DNA from 4 places in the Streptomyces sp. NPDC002886 genome. Region 2 is predicted to be linked to each of the others. Evidence: riboswitches for the same ligand, from Rfam matches in the RefSeq annotation. Region 2 holds a riboswitch; each other region holds the start of a gene.
The links. Region 2 has a riboswitch for cobalamin ahead of ACFYYB_RS01510 (ABC transporter substrate-binding protein). Riboswitches for the same ligand answer to the same signal wherever they lie in the genome.

Region 1 (5,053 bases), on a different contig from region 2:
AGTCGCCCCAGGCTTCGCGTAGCGGGTTCCCCTGCCCGACGTCCATCCCGACCTCCGCATCGTCCGTCACGACGTAGAAGTCCTCCAGGACCGTATCCCGCGTCGGCTCCGGCCCGGAGTACACGGGCTGCAGGGACGACCGGGGTACCGCCGTCCAGTTGGCCCGCGGACTCGCCGGGGCCCTCTCCGGCGCCAGCAGACTGCCGCCCACCACCACACCCAGCCCGGCGGCCACCACGGCCAGCACCTTGAGGCGTCCGACCGTACGACTCCGGGCGGGCTCGGCCTGCTCGGCGAATTGTCCGGGAGTGTCCGTCCCGTTGGTGTCTCCGGTACCGCTCATGTCCCCACCCCTTGCGAAGCCGCCGGGCGAGGTTCGGCCCGACGGCGGTCGCAGGAGTGTCACACGCTCCACCACGTGGACCGGAGCCGGGGCCGCCCTTCCGCCCCCACCCGGCCCCGGCGGCCCCCTCACTCCTCCGGCGGGAACACCGCCTCGCCGCTGCCCAGCAGGGTGATCGCGATCGCCTCGACCGGGCAGCCCTCCGCCGCCGCGAGCACCGGCTCGCTCGCGTCCGTCTCCGCCGCCCGAGGATGCGACTGCCGCGCCGAGTCGAGGGCGAAGCCCTCGGGGGCGTGGTTCACGCACATGCCCGAGCCGATGCAGACCCCCCGGTCCACCTCGACGTGCCAGCGGTCACCCATCACGCACCGGCCGCGGGGGGTACGTACCCTGCCGGGAGGTGGATCATCTTGTGCTCGAGGTACTCGCCCAGCCCCTCCGGGCCGAACTCCCGCCCGACGCCGCTGTTCTTGTAGCCGCCGAACGGCCCGAGCATGTCCAGGCTGAAGGTGTTCACGTTGAAGGTGCCGGTCCGCACCTGCCGCGCGAAGTCGATGCCGTGTTCCACGTCGCCGGTCCAGACGCTGCCGCTGAGCCCGAACTCCGAGTCGTTGGCGATGCGTACGGCCTCCGCCTCGTCCCCGTACGGGATCAGGCAGACGACCGGGCCGAAGATCTCCTCGCGGGCGATCCGCATCGAGTTGTCTACGTCCCCGAAGAGGGTCGGCTCCACGTACCAGCCCTGGTCCAGGCTCGAGTCGCCCGGGCGTCCACCGCCGGACAGGACCTTGGCGCCCTCCTCCTGGCCGATCCGGATGTAGTCGAGCGAGCGCTGCTGCTGCCGCCTGGCCACCAGCGGGCCGAGCTGCGTCGCGGGGTCCATCGGGTCGCCGACGACCAGCGCGGACGCCGCGGCGGCGAGCGCCTCGGCGATCTCCTCGTAGCGGCTGCGCGGGGCGAGGACGCGGGTCTGGGCCACGCACGCCTGGCCGTTGTTCATCCAGGCCGCGGGGACGATCCCGGCGATGGCGGCGTCGAGGTCGGCGTCCGGGAGGATGACGGCCGCGGACTTGCCGCCGAGTTCGAGGGTCACGCGGGTGAGGTTCTTCGAGGCGACCTCCATGACCCGCCGGCCGGCGGGCACGGAGCCGGTGAAGGCGACCTTGTCCACGTCCGGGTGGCCGACGAGGTACTCGCTGACCTCGCGGTCGGCGGGCAGGATCGACAGCACACCCTCGGGCAGCCCGGCCTCGCGGGCGATGTCGGCGAGGATGTAGGAGTCGAGGACCGCCTCCGGGGACGGCTTGAGGATCACCGTGCAGCCGGTGAGCAGCGCGGGCGCCAGCTTGGCGGCGGCCACGAACTGCGGGACGTTCCACGGGATGACGGCGGCGACCACGCCGACGGCTTCGCGCCGGACGAGGATCGGGCCGAGGACGCCCTGGCGGAACTCCTCGTAGGGGTAGTCGCGCGCCACGGTGATCGCGGCGTCGTAGACCATCATCGGGCCGAGGGCCTGCGCGAGGACGCTCCAGGAGTACGGGGACCCGTTCTGGGAGCTGATCGAGCGGGCGATCTCCTCGTGCCGGACGGCTATGGCGTCCTTGATCCTGGTCACCACCGCGATCCGCTCTTCGAGCGTGGTGCGCGGCCAGGGACCCTCGTCGAAGGCCTTGCGGGCCACGGCGACGGCCCGGTCGACGTCGGCCTTCGAGGCGTGCGGGACGCTGCCGATGACCTGCCCGGTGTGGGGCGAGACGACCTTGATCGTTTCGGAGCCCAGCGGATCCGTCCACTCACCGCCGATGAACAGTTTTCCGTGTTCCACGAGCTCGGTCATGGCTGATGCCTCCTGCGGCTTGGCGTTCCAGAACTGATACCAGTTCTAGTTCTAGGAGTCCACGGAGCTGACCGAACCGCCCGTGCATCGGCCCACACTCGACAGCCCGAAGATCCAACGACTAGTCAGGAAGCCGGAGAAGTGGTCGACTTGGGCGACTAATGCAACACGTTCTCGTTAGACCTGTTCCCGTTGCACCTCCCGTTGGACCTGTTCCCGTTAGAGCGGAGCCCCTCATGGCAGAGGACACCCCGGACGTGGCACCTCACGTCACCGATCACGGCGGCGGCGTGTGGGGCATCAAAGTCCCCATCCCCGACAATCCGCTCGGCCACACCCTCGTCCACGTCCTCGACACCGACCGCGGCCCGGTCCTCATCGACACCGGCTGGGACGACCCCGCCTCCTGGGACACCCTCGTCGCCGGCCTCGGCGCCCTCTCCATCGCCGTCGCCGACCTGCACGGCGTGGTCATCACCCACCACCACCCCGACCACCACGGCCTGTCCGGCCAGGTCCGCGAGGCCTCCGGCGCCTGGATCGCCATGCACGCCGCCGACACCGAGATCGTGGTGCGGACCCGGTCCTCCGAACCCGGCGTCTGGTTCGACTACATGGCCGAGAAGCTGGCCACCTCCGGAGCCCCCGAACAGCACATCGCCCCGCTGCGCGCCGCCCGCGCGAGCGGCCGCATGAGCACCCTCCCGGGGCTGCGGGCCGCCGTCCCCGACCGGGAGATCGTGCCCGCCGAGCTGCTGCCACTGGCCGGCCGCCGGCTGCGGGCGGTCTGGACCCCCGGGCACACCCCCGGCCACGTCTGCCTGCACCTCGAGGAGAAGCACCCGCGGAACCTCCCCGGCAACGGCCGCCTCTTCTCCGGCGACCACCTGCTGCCCGGGATCTCCCCGCACATCGGCCTCTACGAGGACCCCTCCTCCGAGCAGGTCACCGACCCCCTCGGCGACTACCTCGACTCCCTCGAACGCATCGGCCGCCTCCAGCCCGCCGAGGTCCTCCCGGCCCACCAGCACGCCTTCACCGACGCACAAGGCCGCGTACGGGAACTCCTGGACCACCACGAGGAGCGGCTGACCGGGCTGCGCGCACTGCTCGCCGCCGAGCCGCTGACCCCGTGGGCGCTCGCGGAGCGGATGGAGTGGAACCGGCCCTGGGAGCAGATCCCGTACGGCTCCCGCAACATCGCCGTCTCGGAAGCGGAAGCCCACCTGCGGCGTCTGGTGAAGCAGGGCCGCGCGGAGGCGGTGCCGGGCAGCGACCCCGTGACGTACCGCGCCGTGTAAGGGGTGCGGGTGGGCGGCGCCACCCGGCCCCGGGGCTACGGGCCGGTAGAGTATGGGCGTCGTCCACACTTCCGTACGGGGGGAAGCCGGTGCGAATCCGGCGCTGACCCGCAACCGTGACCCACCCCGGCAGCTTCGGGGCGGGGAGCCGGATTGCCCCGTGCGTGAGGTGCGCGGCTCGAGCCGCCGGGTCCTCCGGCGGCCGGCACCGTCGAGGTAAACGGAGCCGGAGCCCGGTACCAGCCTCCATCGCTGTGCTGCCTGCCTCCGGGTCCCCAGCACGAGAGGCACCCGCCCCGCCATGAACGTCCGCCGCAGCGCCGCCACGCTCGCCGCTTCCGCCGTGCTCTGCGTGGGCGCGGCCCCCGCGGCCCTCGCCGATGTCGCCACGCCGTCCCCGGCACCCGTCGTCCCCTCCGGGCTCTTCGGCAAGAACGATCCGACGTACGACGGGGTGTGGCGGCAGTCCTTCGCACTGCTCGCCCAGCACACGGTGGGTCTGAAGCCCGCGCGGCAGGCCGTGGACTGGCTCGTCGGCCAGCAGTGCGCCGACGGCGGCTTCGCCTCCTTCCGCGCGGACACGGCAGCCGCGTGCGACGCGAAGCTGATGCTCGACACGAACGCCACCGCGGTGGCCGTGCAGGCGCTGAAGGCGCTCGGCGGTCAGGACGCGGCGGTGAAGAAGGGCGCGGACTGGCTGAAGTCCGTCCAGAACGCGGACGGCGGCTGGGCCTACGTCCCCGGCTCCCCGAGCGAGGCCAGCTCCACCGCCGTGGTGATCAGCGCGCTGGCCGCGGCGGGCGAGAAGCCGGCCGAGGTCAAGTCGAAGGCCGGCAAGTCCGCGTACGAGGGGCTCCTCGCCTTCCAGCTCGGCTGCTCGTCCGAGCCGGCCGCCGACCGGGGTGCCTTCGCCTACCAGGCGACGGCCGACGGCAAGCTGCCCGCCAACGCCGACGCGACGGCCGCGGCCGTACTGGCCGGCCTCGGCCAGGGCGCGCTCGTCTCCCCTTCCGCCTCCCCCACGGACACCCCCGCGGCGGGCCTCGCCTGCCCGGCGACCGCCGGTGACCCGGCGGCGGCGGCCCAGGGCGCGGCCGGATACCTGGCCCAGGCCCTGAAGAAGGACGGCCACCTCACCGCCCTCACCCCGGGCGCCGACCAGCCGACCCCGGACACCGGCAACACCGCCGACGCGGTGATCGCCCTGGCCGCGGCCGGGCACAAGCAGTCCGCGGCGGGCGCCCTGGAGTGGCTGAAGACCAACTCCGCCGAGTGGTCCAAGGGCAACCCGGCCGGCCTCGGCACCCTGATCCTGGCCGCGCACGCGACGGGCACCGACCCGAAGGCCTTCGGCGGCACCGACCTGGTCGCGGCGCTGAACGCGACGGGCCCGGCGCCGCAGAACGCCTCCGCGAAGGCGTCGGAGCAGCCGGCGGACAAGAAGGAAAAGAAGGACGAGGACTCCGGCGGCAGCAACGTCTGGTGGATGATCCTCGCGGGCGCCGCGGCCGGCATGGGCATCGGCATCGTGCTGAGCGGCCGCCGGAAGAAGAACCAGCTCTGATGCGC
Region 2 (5,053 bases):
ATCGCGAACGGCGTCACCCTGGACTTCGCGACCATCCCCGCCGAATCCATCACCGCACAGCACTACGCGTTCCTCGTCTCCGAGGCCGAGTTCGACGTGGCCTTCGAGAAGATCAAGCGGGCGAGGATCACCTACTTCGCCGACCCGCACGGGCTCCACCCCGGCGAGATCAACCACAACGACGGCGGCCGAGGCGTCTACTTCGAGGACCCTTCGGGCCACGGCATGGAACTGATCACCGTCCCGTACGGCGGCTTCAAGAAGTAAGACCCGTGCCCGCCCGGCCGCACCGGGCGGGCCCCGTCCAGAGGTCAGTACCCCGTTCGCCCCCCGTCCCGCGGAAGGTAGACGATGTGCGGCGCACCCGTCGTCGGGTGGGCGGCGACGTGGGTGCGGACCCCGTAGACCTCGGCCAGCAGGGGTTCCGTCAGTACCTCCGCCGGGGTGCCGGAGGCCGCCACGCGTCCGCCCTCCAGGACGTACAGGCGGTCGCAGTACAGGGCCGCCAGGTTGAGGTCGTGCAGGACCAGCAGGGCGGTGGCCGGCAGGGCACGGACCAGCCCGAGGATCTCCAGCTGGTAGCGGATGTCCAGGTGGTTGGTCGGTTCGTCCAGCGCGAGCAGCCCGGGATCCTGCACGAGGGCGCGGGCCACCAGGGCGCGCTGGCGCTCGCCGCCCGAGAGCTCGTCGAAGCGGCGGCCCGCGAGGGCGGCCGCGCCGACGGTCTCCAGGGCCCGTGCCACGCGGCGCACGTCGTCGGGTCCGTCCTGCTCCCAGAAGCGCTTGTGCGGGCTGCGCCCCATGGCCACCACCTCGCGCACGGTCAGCCCGAAGGTGCCGGCCGCGTCCTGGGGCACCACCGCCACCCGCCGGGCGCGGTCCCTGACGCCCAGCGAGGCCGCGTCCACGCCGTCGAGCAGCACGCGTCCGCCGGTCGGGCGCAGCGCGCCGTAGACGCAGCGCAGCAGGGTGGTCTTGCCGCTGCCGTTGGGGCCGACGATTCCGACCGTCTCGCCGGGGCGGGCGGTGAGGTCGATCCCGTGCAGCAGCGGCTGCCCGTCGATCTCGTACCGGACGCCTTCGACGGCGAGTCCCGCCGCCTCGGCCGCTGCCCGCGCCACCGGACCGGTCGGCCGTCGCGCCCTCATCCCACGACCCCTTCTGTACGGGTGGACCTGCGCAGCATCCACAGGAAGAACGGCCCGCCGACGAGCGCCGTGACCACGCCCACCGGGATCTCCTCCGGCGCGGCGGCGGTACGGGCGATCAGGTCGGCCAGGGTCAGGAACACCGCCCCGCCCAGCGCGGCCACGGGCAGCAACGCCCGGTGCCCGGCTCCGACGACCATCCGCGCGGCGTGCGGGATCATCAGCCCCACGAATCCGATCGCCCCGCTGTAGGCCACCAGTACGCCGATGACGAGCGAGGTGAGGACGAACACGGCGGCCCGGAACCGGCCGGTGTCCAGGCCGAGCGTCTGCGCGCCCTCCTCCCCCGCGAGCAGCAGGTCCAGCGGCCGGGCCAGGGCGATGAGCGACCCGGTGCCCAGGAGCAGGGCCCCGGCGGGCAGGGCCAGTTCGCTCCAGCGTGCCCCGCCGAGCCCGCCGAGGGTCCAGAACAGCACGCTGCGCACCTGATCGGGCTGCGCGGACAGCACGAGGACCAGGCTGGTCAGCGCGGATAGCACGTACTGGACGGCGACTCCGGCGAGGATCAGCCGGCCGGTGGTCATGGCACCGCCGCGCCGGGCCATCGCGTAGACGGCGACGAGTGCGCCCATCGACCCGGCGAACGCGGCGAGCGGGAGGGCGGCGGTGCCCGCGAAGCCGAGGAATCCGGCCCCGAAGACGATCACCAGCACCGCTCCGGTGGAAGCCCCGGAGGAGGCCCCGAGCAGGAACGGGTCGGCGAGCGGGTTGCGGACGAGAGCCTGGAGCACGGTTCCCGCGACGGCCAGTCCCGCGCCGACGACGGCCCCGAGCAGGACGCGCGGCATGCGCACGTCCCACACGATCGCCCCGAAGGCGCCCCCTCCGGCCCGGGGCCCCGGCCCCGCGAGCACGAGGTCGAGCACCTCGCCCGGGGGGATCCGTACCGGCCCCAGGACCAGCCCCGCCAGGGCCGACGCGGCCAGGGCGGCGGCCAGCAGGGCCAGTACGACCGGGGTACGGGTGAACGCTCGGGCGGCCCGGAGCCTCACGCGGCGTCGGGGTGGAGCTGGCCGCCCAGCGATTCGACGGCGTCCGCGACGCGTACGCCGAGCACGGCGGAGGACAGCGGCAGCACGACGAACCGCTGGTTCCTGATCGCGGGGACCTGGGCCAGTGCCGGGTCCTTGAGCAGGCGCTGCTTCTTGGCTTCGACGGTGGTGCCGCCGTAGTCGTAGATGAGGACGACCTCGGGCTTGCGCTCGATGACCTTCTCCCAGGACACGTCGCCGAAGGTGTCCTGGAGGTCGGCGAATACGTTCGTGCCGCCCGCGAGCGAGATGATCTCGTTGCCGATGCCGTTGCCTCCGGAGGTGAAGGCGGAGGCCTCGCCCGAGTCGTAGACGAAGACGGCGGGCCTGTCCTTGTCCTTCAGGCGTGCGGTGACGGCGTCGATGCGGCGCTGTTCGTCGGCGATGAGCCGCTCGCCGCGCTCGGGGACGCCGAAGGTACGTGCCACCTCGGTGATTTCGGTCTTGAGCTGGTCGAGGCCGACCTTGCCCTCGGTGCAGTACTCCACGCTGAGGCGGGAGTTGACACCGGACTTCGCGAGTCCCTCCCGGTCGCGGCCCTGCGCCTTGTCGAAGGCGCTGGAGTAACCCCCGTACACGAAATCGGGGTTGGCGCCGAGGAGGACCTCCCGGGAGGGGTACTCCTTCGCCAGCACCTTGATCTTGTCGTACGCGGACCGGTAGGCGGGCAGTACGGCGTCGTCCAGGTAGGCCGTCCCGACCGTCTTCCCCTCCAGCCCGAGGGCCAGCAGGATCTCGGTGGCGTGCTGGTTCATGGCGACCGCACGCCGCGGCGGTGCCTGATAGGTGCTGGTGACACCGCAGTTGGTGACCGAGTACGGGAAGCCGGGCGCGGCGCCCGCCGCGGCCTTCGCGTCCTGCGCCACGGGTGATCCCCCGCAGGCGGCCAGCGGTATCAGGAGGGGTACGGGCAAGAGCGCGCGCAGCAGCGCACGGGGGTACGAAGACATGGTGGAGCCTCTCCCGGGGATCCGCGTCCCCTGGTCGAACCGAAAGAGGCGGTGCGTCAGTGTCTGACTCCCGGGGCCCCGCGCGGGGGCGTCCGGTCACAGTGGCGGGACCGCACCGGATTCGCACCGGTTTCCTGTCCTGCACCGCCTGGATAACGTGGCCCAGTGTGCCAGAAGGGCGACGTCAGCGTTCCGCCCGCACCGCGCCGGCCACCCGGGAGGCGAGGGCGCGCAGCGCCTCGTCGGAGGGGGATCCGGGCTCGGCCGTGTAGAGGTAGAGGGTCTGGTCGGGATCGTCCGGGAAGGTCAGGGACTCGTATTCCAGGGCCAGTTCACCGACGTCGGGGTGCCGGAACCTTTTGGTGCCGTGGGTGTGCTCGAGCACGTCGTGACCGGCCCACCAGCGCCGGAAGTCCCGGTCGAGCGAACTCAGTTCCTCGACGAGCGGGCCCAGATCCGGATCGTACGGGTGCCTGCCGGCGTAGAACCGCAGCGCGGCCACGACTCCGCGCGCGGCGCCCTCCCAGTCGGCGAAGAGCTCGCGGGCGGCGGGGTCGCGGAAGAGGAACCGCGCCAGGTTGCGGCCGCGCCGATCCGGCGCACCCGACTCCGGGGTAGGCGACCCGGGGGCGCCCGACCCCGGGGTACCCGACGCCGGCGCACCCGACCCCGGCGCGCCGAAGTCGGCGTACAGGGCCTCGGCGAGCCGGTTCGCGGCCAGGACTTCGAGCCTGCGCCCCATGATCATCGCCGGGGTGCCGTCCTCCAGGGCGTCCAGGACCCGGTACAGGCCCGCCCGCACCCGCTGCGGGCCGTCGGCCTCCGCGCGGCCGGGGGCGTCGGCGGCGCGACCGGGCCCGGTGGCCCGCTGGGGCCGGGCCAGCTCGAAGAGGTGGGACCGCTCGGTGGCGTCGAGCCGCAGCGCACGGGCCACCGCGTCGAGGACCTCGGCGGAGACGTGCTGGGTACGGCCCTGCTCCAGCCGGGTGTAGTAGTCGACGCTGACCCCCGCGAGCTGCGCGACCTCCTCGCGCCGCAGCCCGGGCACGCGCCGCCTTCCCGGGTGGGCGGCGGCCCCCACCTCCTCGGGGCCGATCCGGGCGCGCCGGGAACGCAGGAATTCCCGCAGGTCGGAACGGGGATCGGGCCCGGCGGTGGCGGTCATTCCCCCAGGCTAGGCGTTCTCCCCGGGTTCCTCCGGCACCTTCGCACCGGGCCGGCCGGCCGCGCACCGGGCCGGCGGCGGCGCGGCGCGTCACAGCCCGGTCACAGCGGCCCCCGCGGGGCCCCACCGGGCCCCGCCCCGGGCGACGATGACCCGATGCGCAGACACCACGTGATCACCGCCCTCACCGGCGCCGCACTCCTCGTCCTCGCCGGGTGCGGCGACTCGGACGCCCCGGCCCCCGGCACGTCCTCCGGCCCGGCCCCGGCATCGACCGTGCCGAGCGCCGATCCGAGCGCCGGACGGCCCAGCGCCGATCCCAGCGCGGCCCGCCCCGACAGCGGTCTCCCTCCGAGCCCCGCACCCGCGCAGCGCGCCGCCTACCTGGCCGCGCTGAACACGATCGCCCCCGAGATCGTCAACGGCAAGGACGACAAGGCCGTTTCGCGCGGCCTCGACCAGTGCCAGTCGATGAAGGGCGAGAAGGACCCGGCCAAGCGCGTGGCCGGTGCCAACCAGCGCTTCATCGGCCCCCATCACCCCGACGGCTTCGGCCCCGTCAAGTCCGCCCTGATCGTCGCGGCCGTCCAGGCCAACCTCTGCCCGACGTACTGAGCCCCGCCGGGGGCGCGCACTCCGAGCCGGGGCATGCCGAGGAACCGAAGGGTCCGGGCATGTCCCGGTGCCGTCCCGGTGTCA
Region 3 (5,053 bases), on a different contig from region 2:
TCAGCGAGACCACCAGGTTCCCGCCGCACGCGACCAGGGTTCCCCAGCCGCCCGCTCCGGCGCTGCGGTACAGCCAGCGGCCGTCCCGGCACGACCACACGCCGAGCTGCCCGTCCTGGAGGGTGGAGGCCTCCTCGTCCCCCGGGCCCTCGCCGGTCCCCGAGACGGCGACCCGGTCCGCGTCGAGCCAGCAGGCGGAGCCGACCTCGGCGTAAAGGGCCGTCGGGCCCAGGAGGTCCCCGTCCCGGTCCAAGGCGGTCGCGTCGGCGAACGCGGCCGCCAGGTCGTAGACGTTGGCGACCCCGAAGGGGTGCCATACCCAGCCGGCCACCAGGAGCTTGCGGCCGTCGGGGGAGACGGAGAGCCGCGACTGGAACGTACCGGGGGTGGTGCGCTCGCCGGTGGTGAGCCGTTCGCCCGTGGAGACGTCCTCGACCTCGAGGACGTCGTACTCCTCCGGGCAGCTCACGAGCACTTCACGGCCGTCCGGCAGCGCGCCGAGGGCCACCGCGTGGTCGTAGTCCTCGGGGAGGTTGTCACCCCGTGGCAGCTCGCGCGCGATCCGCTCGCCGTCCAGCAGGACGGCCCTGGTGCCGCGCTCCTCGTAGAGCACCGTCCAGCGCCCCGAAGGGGAGCGCACCGCGCGGTCGTACGCGGGGGAGGCCGGGCGGCGAGCCGGGTGCTCCCGGCCGTCCGGGGTCCAGCGGCGGAAGCCGCCGACCGGGTCGACGAGGTCCGCGCCCTCCCGGCCCGCCCAGAACAGGGACTGCGGCTCCGAGGTTGCCTTCAGCGTCTGCATGGACGGGCAACCTACCTACTGCCACGCGGCCAGCGCCTCCGGATTGCGGGGTCCCGGGGCGTCCGCCGCCAGCAGTCCGTGGGCCCGCAACAGCGCGGCCACCGCCGGGGACCAGGCCGGGCGCAGGCCCGCCGAGGTGAGGAGGGACGGGTCCGAGAGGAGGGCTTCGGCCGGGCCGAAGCGGATGCCCGTCGGGGTCAGGACCGCCGCGTCGTCGGCCCAGCGGACCGCCAGGTCCACGTCGTGGGTGGCCATCACCACCGTCGTGCCGGCAGCGCGCAGGCCCGCCAGGACGTCGAGGAGCCGCTCCTGGCCGTCCGGGTCGAGCCCGGCCGTCGGCTCGTCCAGGATCAGCACCCGCGGAGCCATCGCCACCGCCCCGGCGATCGCCGCGCGCTTGCGCTGACCGTAGGAGAGCAGGTGGGTGGGGCGGTCCCGGAGCGGGGTGATGTCCAGGGCGGCGAGGGCCGAGTCCACGCGGGCGCGGACCTCCGGAGCGGGGAGCCCCAGGTTCATCGGGCCGAAGGACACGTCCTGCTCGACCGAGGCCGCGAACAGCTGGTCGTCGGGGTCCTGCACCACGAGCTGGACGGACGTGCGCAGCCGGGTCAGCCCGGCCCGGTCGTACGAGACCTCCGTGCCGTCCAGCCGCAGCGATCCCGCGCCGGGCCGCAGGCCGCCGCTGAGCAGCCGCATCAGCGTGGTCTTGCCGCTGCCGTTGCGGCCCAGCAGGGCCAGCGCCCGGCCCGGCACGATGGCGAAGTCGACGCCGGTCAGGACCGCCGGGCCGTCCTCGTAGGCGTAGCCCGCGCCGGACAGCTCGATCAGGGGGGTGGCCACCGGGTTCACAGGAAGAGCCCCTTCAGGGTGAGGGTCAGGGTGATCAGGACCGCCAGCAGGCCCGCGGTGGCCGTCAGGAAGCGCCACGACAGGGCCGCCTCCGGTACGAGGACCCGCAGGGCGCCGTCGTAGCCGCGTCCGGCCAGCCCCGCCTGGAGCTTGGCCGCGCGGTCGAAGGCCCGTACGAAGGAGGTGGCGGCGAGCCCCGCCAGGGAACGCCACACCGCCGCCCGGCCGGTGTGCCCGAGCCGGGCCGCCTGGGCCCGGCGGACCTGGGCCATGGAATCGAGCAGCAGGAAGCCGATCCGGTACATGACCAGGGCCACGTCCACCACCGGGGCCGGGACCCCGGCCCGGACCAGCCGGGGCAGGACGTCGGAGACCGGGGTGGTGAACGCGAACAGCAGCAGTCCGAGCGAGGCCGCCGAGGTGCGCAGCAGCAGTTCGGCGGCGGTCCGGGGGCCGTCGGGGGCCAGGGAGACCGGCCCCGTCGGGCCGCCGACCGCGAACAGCAGCGGCAGCGCCCCGGTGAAGCAGAAGCCGAGCGGGATCCGGAAGGCCCGCCAGAGCTGCCGGCCGGCCACTCCGGCCGGGCCGAGCAGCACGGCGAGGGTGGCGGCGGCCACCAGCGGCCCGCCGGGCCAGGGCGGCAGGCACACGGCGGTGACCGTCAGCCCGACCCCGAGCAGGGCCTTCTCCAGCGGGTGCCGGCCGCGCCAGCGACTGCCGTGCGCGGCCACGTCGATCGGCAGCACCGCCTAGGCCTCCGGGCCGGTGGCGGCGGAGGTGGTGGCGGCAGCGGCGGCGGCAGCGGCCCCCTGGCGGCGGCCCTTGCGGACGCCGAAGTAGTACGCGAGCACGCCCGCGCCCAGTGCCGCCTGCAGGGCGAACAGCGCGGACTCGACCTCGCCGGAGGGGGGTTCGTAGAGAGGGGAGAACCAGGGCTCGTAATCCGGCTTCAGCTCGGTGATGGCGGCCTCCGCCTGCGCGTCGGCGCCCGCGAAGGGCTCCTCCTTGCCCTCGCCCAGCCCCAGGGCGATCGGCAGCACGGCCAGCGCCGCCACCAGGAGCAGCAGCAGGCCGTTGATCTTCGTGTTCTTGGACATGCCGCTCATCAGGCCGCCGCCTTCTCTTCGGTGGCGGTATCGGTACCGGTACGGGTGGCCGTCAGCTTCGCGACACCCAGCCTGACCAGCTCCGACTTGCTCGACGCCATCAGCAGCCGCATCACCAGGACGGTCAGCAGCCCCTCGCTCACGGCCAGCGGGATCTGCGTGACGGCGAAGATCCCCCCGAACTTCGCGAGCGAGCCCGCGAAACCGGAGGCCGGGTCGGGGAAGGCCAGGGCGAGCTGCACGCTGGTGACGCAGTAGGTGATCAGGTCGGCGAAGAAGGCGCCGAAGAAGACGGTCACCATCAGCGGGAGCCCGGACGTGCGCAGCAGCCGGTAGACGGCGTAGCCCGCCCACGGGCCGGCGATGGCCATCGAGAAGACGTTGGCGCCGAGGGTGGTGAGCCCGCCGTGCGCCAGCAGCAGGGCTTGGAACAGCAGGGTGATCGTGCCCAGCACCGCCATGATCGGCGGCCGGAACAGGATCGCCCCGAGCCCGGTGCCCGTGGGGTGCGAGCAACTGCCGGTCACCGACGGGATCTTCAGGGCGGACAGGACGAAGGTGAAGGCCCCGGACGCCCCGAGCAGCAGCGTGCTCTCCGGGTTGGCCTTCACCTCTCGGGTGAGCGCGCGGACGCCGTGGACGACGAAGGGGGCGGACGCGGCGCCCCAGGCGACCGCGTGCAAAGGGGGCAGGAACCCCTCGGCTATATGCATGGGTAGGAGACCTCTCCAGCACCTCGTGGATGGACAACGCACCCCGGCCGGTCTCCTGGCTCACGGGTTGACGTCCATGCCCCGCCTTCCCGGGCAGCGCGGAACCTCCCGCGCAGCCCAGTGGCTTTCCCGCAGGAGTGGAGCCGGACTTCCCGATCACAGTGGCGAGGGCCGCACCGGTTTCCCACCGGTTTCCCGAACACCAAGGCCCGCTGACCCTAGTCGGCCGCACGGACCGGGAACAACCCGCCCCAATCGCGCCGGGCGGCGACCGGATTCCGCTTGTGTGTCACGCCATGTGTCCACGCCGCCACTATCTGCCTCAATAGCCCCACCTGAAAAGGGAGTTCCTCATGTCCGTGACCGCCGAAGACTGGCTGCCGTGCGTCGCCGCGCTATTCCGTACGTAGGACCTGGACGGGGGCGGACACCTCGGCCGCGAGGACCTCATCGCCTACGCCGGCCGCCTCGCCGAGTGGCTCACCGAGCCGGGAGACACCCGCCGCGGGGCCGCCCTCCACGACGCCTGCTCCGAGCTGTGGACGCAGCTGCAAGGCGCCCCGGACACCGACCGGGGCGGGCGGATCAGCGAGCAGGAGTTCGTCGCGGCGGCCGCGCGCCACGCCTTCGACGGCGACCGCTACTTCCGCGAGTCCACCCTGCGGGCCCTCGACGCCCTCGCCTACGCCCTCGACCGGGACGGCTACGGCCGCATCGACCGCGCCGAGTACGAGCGCCTGTTCGGGGCGATCGGTCTCGACGGGTCGCTCGACTCCCTCTCCTTCGACCGGGTCGACGCGGACGGCGACGGCTCGATCAGCCGCGAGGAGCTGCGTGCCGCCGCCGTGCACCTCTACCCGCTGGCCGACCCGACCTGGCTCACCGCGGCGAGCGGCTGCAGCGACCGCCCGCGCGGCATCGCCCTGGTCGCCCACGACGCGCGCAAGGAAGCCGACCCGCTCGCCTGGACGGACCGCAAGGCCGCCGAGCTCAAGCCGCACCGGCTCTACGGAACCGGCACCACCGGCTCTACGGAACCGGCACCACCGGCACCCTGATCAACCGGCGGCTCGGCCTGGACGTCGCCCCGCTGCGCAGCGGCCCGCTCGGCGGAGACCAGCGGATCGGCTCGCTGATCACCCAGGGGCAGATCGACCTGTCGGCCCCTACCCGTGCTGCGCCCGGACGGGCGCGGCCCGGTGGCGGGGCTGTCGGGCTCCGGCGAGGCTGGACGGGTGGCTACCGACCCCGCGCAGGACCTCGACTACTCCGACCTGACCGCCGTGTACGTCAACTGCACGCTCAAGCGATCGCCCGAGCCCAGCAACACCGAGGGCCTGATCGGGAAGAGCCGCGCGGTGATGGAGGCGGCCGGGGTCCGGACCTCGCTCATCCGGGCCGTCGACCACGACATCGCGACCGGTGTCTGGCCCGACATGACCGACCACGGCTGGGACGAGGATCAGTGGCCGGTGCTCTACAGCCAGATCATGGACGCCGACATCCTGGTGCTGTGCGGCCCGATCTGGCTCGGGGACAACAGCTCGGTGATGAAGCAGGTCATCGAGCGGCTCTACGCCTGCTCC
Region 4 (5,053 bases), on a different contig from region 2:
CCTTCGTCGCGGAAGCCGGGTCCAGGGCCGCCAGTTTGGCCTGGTCGGCCTTCAGGGTGGAGAAGCCGGTGCAGAGCTCCGAGGCGGCCTGGGTCGCCTGCGCCTTGGGGCTCGGGTCGTCCGAGGAGCAGGACGTGAGGAACAGGGCCGCGGTCGCGCCCAGGGCCGCGGTCATCGGGAGACGCTTCATGGAAATCCTTCCCATTCGGAACTTCTGCTCAAAACCTGACATACAAACTAATGAGCTGCATCCGGGGGGAGTTCGGGCAGCCGGCTCCCGGCGGCCGATACCGCCTCGTCCACGGTGCGGTGTATCCCGTGTGCGGCCAGGTGATCGCCCAGCGGATGGCGGGACAGTTCGGCGGCGGCCGGTGAGCGCAGCCGGGCCAGGTGCAGGGCGACGCCCTGCCGGTCGAGTTCCTCGCGGAGTTCCTCCAGGGTGTCCAGGACGGGAACGCCGAGCCGGTAGCAGGCGGTGAGGTCCAGGACCACGGCCCGGGGCGCCACCGGGGCCCCGCGCGTCTGCTCCAGTACGGCCAGCCGCACCCGGTCCACGTTGCCGAAGAAGAGGCTGCCGTCGGGGCGCAGGACGCGTACGGCGGGGTCGGTGGCGGCGTCCTGGTGCCCGGCGGTGTCGCCGTACAGCCGGGTCCCGGGCAGCCGGCCGAGGAGGGCGACGTTGCGCCGGCCGGCCGCGCCGATGAACAGCGCGAGGGAGAGCGCGACGGCGAGCAGCAGCCCGGGCAGCAGGTCGAAGAGGAGCACGCCGAACAGGGAGGTGAGCGCGACCCACAGGCTGCGCCGGTCCAGGCGGAAGTAGCGGCGCAGCTCCCCGACCCGCAGGAAGCCGCGTACGGCGAAGATGACGATGGCCCCGAGGACCGGCTCGGGCAGGTCCGTGAACAGCGGGGTGAGGAAGGCGCCGGTCAGCAGGATCAGCCCCGCCGCGATCAGCGAGACCATCGGGGTCCGGCCGCCCGCTCCGGCGGCGGCCGCGCTGCGCGAGGCGCTGCCGGAGACGACGAAGCCGCGGAAGAACCCGACGGCGATGTTGGCGAAGCCGATGGCGGCCATCTCCCGGTCGGCGTCGACCTCCTGGCCGTGTTCCCGGGCGAAGCGGTTGGCGATGCTGAAGGCCTCGGCGAAGACGACCAGGGCCACGCCCAGGGCGCCGCCGAACAGTGCGATCCAGTCGGCGGCCGGGATCCCGGGCAGGTGGGGGACCGGGACGGCCGAGGGGATGTGCCCGACGGTGTCGACGCCGTGGCCTTCGAGGTCGAGGGCCGCCGACAGGAGGAGCGCCGCCACCAGGACGATCAGGGAGGCGGGCAGGCGCGGGACGAAGCGCTCCAGCAGGAACAGCACGGCGAGCGCGCCCGCGCCGACGGCCAGCGTGACCAGGGACCAGTGCGGGGCTCCGGACAGGACGGTCCACAGCCGCTCGAAGAAGTCGCCGTCACCGCCGGAGACTCCGACGAGCTTGGCTGCCTGCCGGACGACGATGGTCAGGGCCATCCCGAACAGGAAGCCCACCAGGGCCGGTTCGGCGAGGAAGGCGGTGAGGAACCCGAGCCGGGCCAGCCCTGCCGCCAGCAGCACCGCGCCCACGATCACCGACAGGGCGGCCGACAGCCCCACGGCGTCCTCGGGGGCGGCGCCGACGGCCGAGACGGTGGCGGCCGACAGTACGGCCGCGGCCGAAGTGGCCCCGATGAGGAGGAAGTTGGAGCGGCCGAGCAGGGCGTATACGAGCAGGGCCACCGGGGCCGCGTAGAAGGCGTTCTGCGGGGGAACTCCGGCGATCTGCGCGTAGGCCACGCACTCGGGCACGATCAGCGCCCACGCGGTGAGGGCCCCCAGCGTGTCGCCCCGCAGCAGCCTGCCGCGGTAGCGGCGCAGCCAGGGGGCCACGAGGCCCGCCGCTTTCCTGTCCTCGGGTCCTGCCGTCCGCGGAACGCTCACCGCTCGGGCCCCTTCCTCAGCTCGGCGAAAATCCCGCACGGGGCGGCGGTCGCGCCGCCGCGGCCCGGGACCGGGGGAGGGGCCCCCGGTCCCGAGCCGCGGCGGTGTCTCGATGGGTGCCCGCTCAGGCCGCGAAGACCTCGCGGAGCTGCTGCTCCTGCGTGCCGGAGAGGTTGGAGCGGATCAGCTGGGCCTGTCCGCCCGGGAAGGCGTCGCGGACCCGCTCGACCACGGCGTCGGAGGAGAGCAGGAACAGCGCGGAGGTTCCGGGCTTCACCTCGGACTTCACCTCGTCGATGAACTGGTCGTCGATGCCCACGTCGGAGAGGGATCCGCCGATGGCCCCGGCCGCCGCACCCACGGCGGCGCCCAGCAGCGGCACGAAGAACAGGAGCCCGAAGAGCATGCCCCAGAAGGTGCCGGAGAGCGCGCCCGCTCCCGTGAGGCTGTTGAGCTGCTGGGTCTTCGGCTTCTTGGCCTCTTCGTGCCAGGTGACGACGGCCGCGTCGTGCACCTGTATGAGCTGTTCCTTCTGCAGGGCGAGCAGGGCGGACTCCGCCTGCTGCGCTCCCTCGGGAGTGGGGAACTTCCAGACGGTGAGAGTCGTGGATGCCACGTAACGCTCCAGTTCATGGACGGTGTTGCCGGCGTCCAGTACAACCCAGAATCAGACAATTCACCACAATTCCCATAAAGTGACTTGCTGTCACCTGTCGAGTCGTCAGAGTGATTCGCCCGTTCGGCGTACGGGTCGTCGGGGCGCTCGACCGCGAGCGGGTGCCCGACGCGCAGGGTGCGGGCGGCCGGTAGGTAGGCCGTGCGGCGCTGTTCGTCGTAGTCGAAGAGCTTGGGGATCACCGCCGTCAGGGCGCCCCAGTCGGTGCGGTTCCAGATGCCCCAGGTGTCCAGGCGGGAGAAGTGGCCGGTCACGACGGGCGCTCTCCCCGTGTCTCATTTCACCGTCCGACATGTGGGAAGCCGTGCCCGTTCCCCGGTCGGTCGATCTAGTGTGGGCCGCGCAGCTGGTTCGCCCCCGTCCGCCAGGCGGGAGGCGTCGTAAGAGGGAACCCGGTGGGAATCCGGGACTGCCCCGCAGCGGTGAGTGGGAACGACCGCCGTCATACGCACTGGGACCGGAAACGGTCCTGGGAAGCGACGGCCAGTAGGTGCGGACCTTCGTGGTCCGCGCGCCCGCGAGTCCGAAGACCTGCCCGTTGCCCGTGCGCGATCGACCGCGCGCGGTTTCCCGGTGACCTCGTGGGCGGGTCGGCGTGCACCTCAGGCGGGTCCTTCCGTCGCGTACCCCGTCGTACGCGACCCCGGCGGCCCGCCCGTTCCGGCACCCTTCGCCTCCGCGACCCGTCACCGGGTTCATGGAGACACGCTCGCGAAGGAGAGTTCCGTGACCACCGAGTCCGCAGCCGCGCCCGTACGGGCCACCGTGTACGGCTACCCCCGCCAGGGACAGAACCGGGAACTGAAGAAGGCGATCGAGGGCTACTGGCAGGGCCGCGTCACCGCCGAAGCCCTCCGGGAGACCGCCCGCGACCTGCGCCGGGCCAACTGGGCCCAGCTCGCCGAGGCCGGCATCACCGAGGTTCCGACCGGCGACTTCTCGTACTACGACCACGTCCTGGACACCACGGTCATGGTCGGCGCGATCCCCGACCGCCACCGGGCCGCCGTCGCGGCGGACGGCCTGGACGGCTACTTCGCGATGGCCCGCGGCACGCGGGACGTGGCCCCGCTCGAGATGACCAAGTGGTTCGACACCAACTACCACTACCTGGTCCCCGAACTCGGACCCGACACCGTGTTCACCGCCGAACCGGCCCAGCAGGTGGCCGAGTTGAAGGAGGCCTTGGCCCTCGGCCACAGCGCCCGCCCGGTCCTGGTCGGACCGGTGACCTACCTCCTCCTCGCCAAGTCGGCCCCCGGAGTGCTTCCCGGCTTCGAGCCGCTCGCCCTGCTCGACCGGCTGCTGCCCGTCTACGCCCAGGTCCTCGCGGACCTGCGCGCGGCGGGCGCCGACTGGGTCCAGCTCGACGAGCCCGCCCTGGTCCAGGACCGCACCCCGGCCGAACTGAACGCGGCGGCCCGCGCCTACCGCGAGCTCGGCGGCCTCACCGAGCGCCCCAAGCTGCTCGTCGCCTCCTACTTCGACCGGCTCGGCGAAGCCCTGCCCGTCCTGGCGAAGGCGCCCGTGGAGGGGCTCGCCCTCGACTTCACCGACCGGGCCGCCGCCAACCTCGAGGACCTCGCCGCCGTCGGCGGCATCCCCGGCAAGCGACTGGTCGCGGGCGTGGTCGGCGGCCGCAACATCTGGATCAACGACTACCAGAAGTCGCTGACCACCCTCGGAACCCTGCTCGGCCTCGCCGACCGGGTCGACGTGGCAGCCTCCTGCTCCCTGCTGCACGTCCCGCTCGACGCCGACGCCGAGCGCGACATCGATCCGCAGATCCACCGCTGGCTCGCCTTCGCCCGCCAGAAGACCACCGAGATCAGCACGCTGGCCCGGGGCCTCGCCCGCGGCACCGACGCGATCGCGGCCGAACTCGCCGCCAACCGGGCCGACCTGGCCTCCCGCGCCGCCTCCCGGATCACCCACGACCCGGCGGTCCGGGCCCGCACCGCGGCGATCACCGAAGCCGACGTCCACCGCGCCCAGTCCTACGCCGAGCGGGCCGCCGCGCAGCGCGCCCACCTGGGCCTGCCGCTGCTCCCCACCACCACCATCGGCTCCTTCCCGCAGACCACCGACCTGCGCACCGCCCGCGCCGACCTGCGCGCGGGACGCATCGACGCGGCGGCCTACGAGGACCGCATCCGGGCCGAGATCCGCGAGGTCCTCTCCTTCCAGGAGAAGGCGGGCCTCGACGTGCTCGTGCACGGCGAGCCCGAACGGAGCGACATGGTGCAGTACTTCGCCGAGCGGCTGACCGGCTACCTCGCGACCCGGCACGGCTGGGTCCAGTCCTACGGCACCCGCTACGTCCGCCCGCCCGTCCTCGCCGGCGACGTCTCCCGCCCCGACCCGATGACCGTCCGCTGGACCACGTACGCCCAGCAGCAGACGGCCAAGCCCGTC

Region 1: another riboswitch for cobalamin. It lies ahead of ACFYYB_RS09310 (prenyltransferase/squalene oxidase repeat-containing protein); the one in region 2 lies ahead of ACFYYB_RS01510 (ABC transporter substrate-binding protein).
Region 3: another riboswitch for cobalamin. It lies ahead of ACFYYB_RS13475 (energy-coupling factor ABC transporter permease); the one in region 2 lies ahead of ACFYYB_RS01510 (ABC transporter substrate-binding protein).
Region 4: another riboswitch for cobalamin. It lies ahead of metE (5-methyltetrahydropteroyltriglutamate--homocysteine S-methyltransferase); the one in region 2 lies ahead of ACFYYB_RS01510 (ABC transporter substrate-binding protein).

Annotation. Positions count from the first base shown of each region.
Region 1 covers NZ_JBIAPV010000002.1:689,344-694,396, forward strand. The annotation lists gene ACFYYB_RS09290 (hypothetical protein) at 1-343, opposite strand, end outside; gene ACFYYB_RS09295 (ferredoxin) at 472-705, opposite strand; gene ACFYYB_RS09300 (aldehyde dehydrogenase) at 705-2,183, opposite strand; gene ACFYYB_RS09305 (MBL fold metallo-hydrolase) at 2,420-3,484, shown strand; cobalamin riboswitch at 3,534-3,664, shown strand; gene ACFYYB_RS09310 (prenyltransferase/squalene oxidase repeat-containing protein) at 3,786-5,048, shown strand; gene ACFYYB_RS09315 (SCO2322 family protein) at 5,048-5,053, shown strand, end outside.
Region 2 covers NZ_JBIAPV010000001.1:359,285-364,337, forward strand. The annotation lists gene ACFYYB_RS01495 (VOC family protein) at 1-267, shown strand, start outside; gene ACFYYB_RS01500 (ABC transporter ATP-binding protein) at 312-1,148, opposite strand; gene ACFYYB_RS01505 (FecCD family ABC transporter permease) at 1,145-2,200, opposite strand; gene ACFYYB_RS01510 (ABC transporter substrate-binding protein) at 2,197-3,189, opposite strand; cobalamin riboswitch at 3,227-3,364, opposite strand; gene ACFYYB_RS01515 (helix-turn-helix transcriptional regulator) at 3,374-4,354, opposite strand; gene ACFYYB_RS01520 (hypothetical protein) at 4,511-4,969, shown strand.
Region 3 covers NZ_JBIAPV010000003.1:272,134-277,186, reverse strand. The annotation lists gene ACFYYB_RS13495 (hypothetical protein) at 1-799, opposite strand, end outside; gene ACFYYB_RS13490 (energy-coupling factor ABC transporter ATP-binding protein) at 815-1,639, opposite strand; gene cbiQ (cobalt ECF transporter T component CbiQ) at 1,645-2,394, opposite strand; gene ACFYYB_RS13480 (energy-coupling factor ABC transporter substrate-binding protein) at 2,398-2,745, opposite strand; gene ACFYYB_RS13475 (energy-coupling factor ABC transporter permease) at 2,754-3,467, opposite strand; cobalamin riboswitch at 3,495-3,689, opposite strand; gene ACFYYB_RS13470 (hypothetical protein) at 3,863-4,318, opposite strand; gene ACFYYB_RS13465 (hypothetical protein) at 4,205-4,525, shown strand; gene ACFYYB_RS13460 (flavodoxin family protein) at 4,703-5,053, shown strand, end outside.
Region 4 covers NZ_JBIAPV010000004.1:951,923-956,975, reverse strand. The annotation lists gene ACFYYB_RS22645 (hypothetical protein) at 1-190, opposite strand, end outside; gene ACFYYB_RS22640 (SulP family inorganic anion transporter) at 238-1,962, opposite strand; gene ACFYYB_RS22635 (DUF1269 domain-containing protein) at 2,087-2,578, opposite strand; cobalamin riboswitch at 2,969-3,192, shown strand; gene metE (5-methyltetrahydropteroyltriglutamate--homocysteine S-methyltransferase) at 3,365-5,053, shown strand, end outside.